DNA from 2 places in the Sphingomonas sp. AC449 genome. Region 1 is predicted to be linked to the other one. Evidence: riboswitches for the same ligand, from Rfam matches in the RefSeq annotation. Region 1 holds a riboswitch; the other holds the start of a gene.
The links. Region 1 has a riboswitch for thiamine pyrophosphate ahead of AC0CH3_RS08085 (TonB-dependent receptor). Riboswitches for the same ligand answer to the same signal wherever they lie in the genome.
Positions count from the first base shown of each region.

Region 1 (2,198 bases):
ACGCCTGGATCCAGACTTCGCTGCCGTCCTTGCGGATCCGCTTATATTCGCCCTGGTCGAGCTCGCCCTTGCCCAGCCGTTGCCAGAACTGGCGATAGGCCGGGCTCTGCGCATAGTCCGCGTCGCAGAAGATCCGGTGGTTCTCGCCCGTGATCTCATCGAGCTCATACCCCATCAGCGACAGGAAATTGGCGTTCGCGGTGATCACGCGCCCCGACAGGTCGAACTCGATCAGCGCGAACGCCCGGTCGATCGCGGTGATGCGGCCCTGATTGTCGACCGTCGCCTGATGCTGCGCGCTGATGTCATAGGCATAGCTCAGCACCGAGACGAGCTGGCAGTTCTTGTCGAACGTCGGCACGAAGATCTCGCGCACCCAGACATTCTGCCCCGGGCACGGGGTATAACGCCGGATGACCGTGTCGGACTCGCCGCGCTCGAACCGGCTCCAATAGGTGTCGGCGTCGTTCGCCTGGCGCTCCGCCGCGGTCCAGAACATGTCGAACCGGCCGCCGGTCATCGCCTCGCGGGCAAGCCCGGTCAGTTCGAAGAACTTGGCATTGCCGTCGATCAGGTGGCCGTCGGGCGAATATTGGCAGATCGCGAGCGCACCGTTGATCGCATCGAAGCGGTGCACGATGAGCGCGGTGTCGTGCAGGCTGCCGGGCGTCACCGCGCCCATGAAGACCAGCTTGCCCCCGGCCCCGGACAGCGCCCCCATCAGGCCCTGGACATGCATGCAATGGCCCTGCGTATTCGCGAGCAGCCCCTCGACCGCGACCGTCGTCGCGTCACCCGTCGCCAGTCGCGCGATCGCGTCGGGGTAGTTCGGGAACAGCGTCGCGAAGGTCGCGATCGCGTCGACCGACGCGAGGATCGTCCGCGCGGCCTCATTCGTCTCGATCAGCGCGCCATCGGCGCTGAACGCGAGAACGATCATCTCGTCTGCCAGCGCGGCGGCGGCGCGCGCGCTCAGGTCGACAACAACACCTTCCAACGACATATGATGCTCCAGCCATCTTTCGCCTCATTATAGGATCGGCGCGACCGCCCCGGACCGAGGCGCGGATTTTGGCGAGGCGATCGTCGCGGCGATTGCGCTTTGCACCGGGCATCGCAGCGCCTAAGGCGCGCCTTCCCCGGGGGGCCGCTGACGCGCGGCTGAGAATTGGGCTGCAGCCCATGACCCGCTGAACCTGATCCGGCTGATACCGGCGTAGGGAGGGCCAACGGTTTTTCCGTCGTCCCTCCGCTTGGAGTGGACGTGCGCACATTCGATCGTGGCTTTTCGACATCTTCGGTTCGGCTGCAGGGCCGGCGGCCTGCGTGCGCGGCGATCGCGCTGGCGGCATCGCTTGCAGCGGCGCCTGCGACGGCTCAGACCGATTCCCGCCCCGACACGCCGTCTGCGGACCCCGGTGAGATCCGCGTCGCCGGCCAGCCCGATCCCGCAGGCCTGCTGCCCGACCAGCGCGTGCCCCGCGCGCAAAGCGCGATCTCGGCCGAATTCATCGCCAAGCAGGCGCCGACCCTGAACGCGTTCCAGCTCGTCACGCTGCTGCCCGGCGCCAACGTCGCATCGAGCGATCCCTATGGTCTCTCGACGAGCTCGAGCCTCACGCTGCGCGGGCTGGGTCAGGACCAGATCGGCGTGCTGATGGAAGGCGCCCCGCAGAACGACATCGGCTATTACTTTGCCTATCCGTCGCAGTTCGCCGACCCGGAGAACCTCAGGCAGATCGCGCTGGCGCAGGGGTCGGTCGACATCGACTCGCCGACGGTCGGTGGTGCAGGCGGGCTGTTGTCGCTGAAACTCGACGATCCGGGCGCGCGACCCGGGGCGGTGGTGGACCTGTCGCTCGGTAGCTACGCCGCGCGGCGGGCCTTTGTCCGGATCGATACGGGAACGCTCGGCACCAGCGGGATCAAGGCGTTCCTGTCCTATTCCAATACCCGCGCGAACAACTGGCGCGGTCCCGGCTACGACACCCGCCAGCATATCGACGCCAAGCTGCTCCGCGAATGGGGCGCGGGCAATCGCGCCAGCCTCGCCGTGTCGTACAACGACGCCAACACGTCGAGCTACCCCAGCCCGACGCTTGCCGAATGGCAGGCGCAGGGGCGCGACTTCAACTTCGCGCGCGCGTATCGGGCGGGGTCGACCGACTATTGGCGGCTCTACCGCGCGCCGTTCCGCA
Region 1 covers NZ_CEEDCZ010000003.1:335,000-337,197, reverse strand. Annotated here, with positions in the region: gene AC0CH3_RS08090 (methyl-accepting chemotaxis protein) at 1-1,003, opposite strand, end outside; TPP riboswitch at 1,131-1,240, shown strand; gene AC0CH3_RS08085 (TonB-dependent receptor) at 1,307-2,198, shown strand, end outside.

Region 2 (2,198 bases), on a different contig from region 1:
CGCAGACCGATCCCAACCCCACCCCGCCGATCACCGATCCCGCCGACAACAACCGCATCACGCTCGGGCTCGGCGTCGCGTCGCTCCCCGATTACGAGGGTGCAGACAGCAACAGCTTCACCCCCGGCGCGGTCGCGATCGGGACGGTGCGCGGGCATGACTTCTTCACGCGCGGGACGCAGCTCTACGTCAACCTGATCCCCAACACGGGCTCGGTCGGCATCAACTACGAAGTCGGCGTCATCGCCGCGGTCCGCACCGATCGCACCGGCAAGGTCGACAACCGCCAGGTCCGCGCGCTCGGGAAGATCGACACCGCGTACGAAGTCGGCGGCTTTGTCGGGATCGGCAAGACCGGCGTCATCACCAGCGATTACGACACGCTGACCGCGCGCGTCGCCTATATCCACGACGTGTCGGGCACGCACGACAGCTATGTCATCACCCCGCAGGTCAACTACACGACGCCGTTATCGGTCCGCACCTTGGTCGCGTTCGGCCTGTCGGCGGATTATGCGGGCAAGGGCTTTGGCCGGACCTATGCCGCGGTGACGCCGATCGGCACGATCAACAGCGGTCTGCGCACCTATGACATCAACGACAGCGGTTTCCGCCGGGTCAACGTCTCGGCGTTCGCGCTGCAGAGCCTGTCGGGCGATCTTCGCCGCGGGTTCGGTGTCGGCGCGGGCGTGCTCTACGGCCGCATGCTCGGCAAGTACAAGGACAGCCCGATCGTCGCGGACGTCGGCGATGCCGACCAGTGGCTCGGCGCGGTGGGCCTGACCTACACCTTCTGATCGCAACCCGCCGATCGACCCGAAACCCCGTGCGGCCGGCCGCGCGGGGTTTTTCGTTTGCGCCCCCGTCCGTTGCGCCTATGCTCGCCCTACCCCGGGGGAGCGCCGATCCGCGCTTGAGAGGAAGGCAGGAGCCTTCGACCCGCTGAACCTGATCCGGTTGATACCGGCGGAGGGAGGGAGCGGTCGCCACAGAACCGCACGCCTTGCTCCGAGACCTTTAGGAGCAAGCGCATGGCCGATTACGAAGCACGCAGCGAAAAGGCCGATATCGGCGTCACCACCGGCCCCATCCGCGGCTCGCGGAAGATCCATGTCGCGGTGCCCTCCAGCCCCGACGTCCGCGTCGCGATGCGCGAGATCGTGCTCGACCCGAGCTGTTCCGAGCCGCCTTTGCGCGTCTACGACACTAGCGGTCCATACACCGACCCCAGGGCGACGATCGATATCAACGCCGGCCTCCCGCAACTCCGCCGCCAGTGGATCGAGGCGCGCGGCGACGTCGAGAGCTACGACGCGCGCGCGGTCCGGCCCGAGGATAATGGCAAGCTCGGTCCCGACCGCTCGGGCGGCGTACCGCAATTCCCCGGCAGCATCGCTCGCCCGTTGCGCGCCAGGGCCGGCGCCAATGTCAGCCAGATGCACTATGCCCGCCGCGGCATCATCACGCCCGAGATGGAATATGTCGCGACGCGCGAGAATCTCGGCCGCGCGATGCTGAAGGAATACAAGCGCGACGGCGAAAGCTTCGGTGCGTCGATCCCCGACTTCGTCACCCCCGAATTCGTCCGCGACGAGGTCGCGCGCGGCCGCGCGATCATCCCCAACAACGTCAACCACCCCGAGTCCGAGCCGATGGCGATCGGCCGCAACTTTCTCGTCAAGATCAACGCCAATATCGGCAACTCCGCGGTCGCCTCGAACGTGGCGGCCGAGGTCGACAAGCTCGCCTGGTCGATCCGATGGGGCGCGGACACGGTGATGGACCTGAGCACCGGCCGCAACATCCACGACACGCGCGAATGGATCCTGCGCAACAGCCCCGTCCCGATCGGCACCGTGCCGATCTATCAGGCACTCGAGAAGGTCGGCGGCATTGCCGAGGAGCTGACCTGGGAAATCTTCCGCGACACGCTGATCGAACAGGCGGAGCAGGGCGTCGATTACTTCACGATCCACGCCGGCGTGCGCCTCGCCTATATCCCGATGACCGCCAAGCGCGTCACCGGCATCGTCTCGCGCGGCGGCTCGATCATGGCGAAATGGTGCCTCAGCCATCACAAGGAGAGCTTCCTCTACGAGCGGTTCGACGAGATCACCGAGATCATGAAGGCGTATGACATCGCCTATTCGCTCGGCGATGGGCTGCGCCCCGGCAGCATCGCCGATGCCAACGACGAG
Region 2 covers NZ_CEEDCZ010000008.1:183,095-185,292, forward strand. Annotated here, with positions in the region: gene AC0CH3_RS14070 (MipA/OmpV family protein) at 1-797, shown strand, start outside; TPP riboswitch at 885-992, shown strand; gene thiC (phosphomethylpyrimidine synthase ThiC) at 1,032-2,198, shown strand, end outside.
Region 2: another riboswitch for thiamine pyrophosphate. It lies ahead of thiC (phosphomethylpyrimidine synthase ThiC); the one in region 1 lies ahead of AC0CH3_RS08085 (TonB-dependent receptor).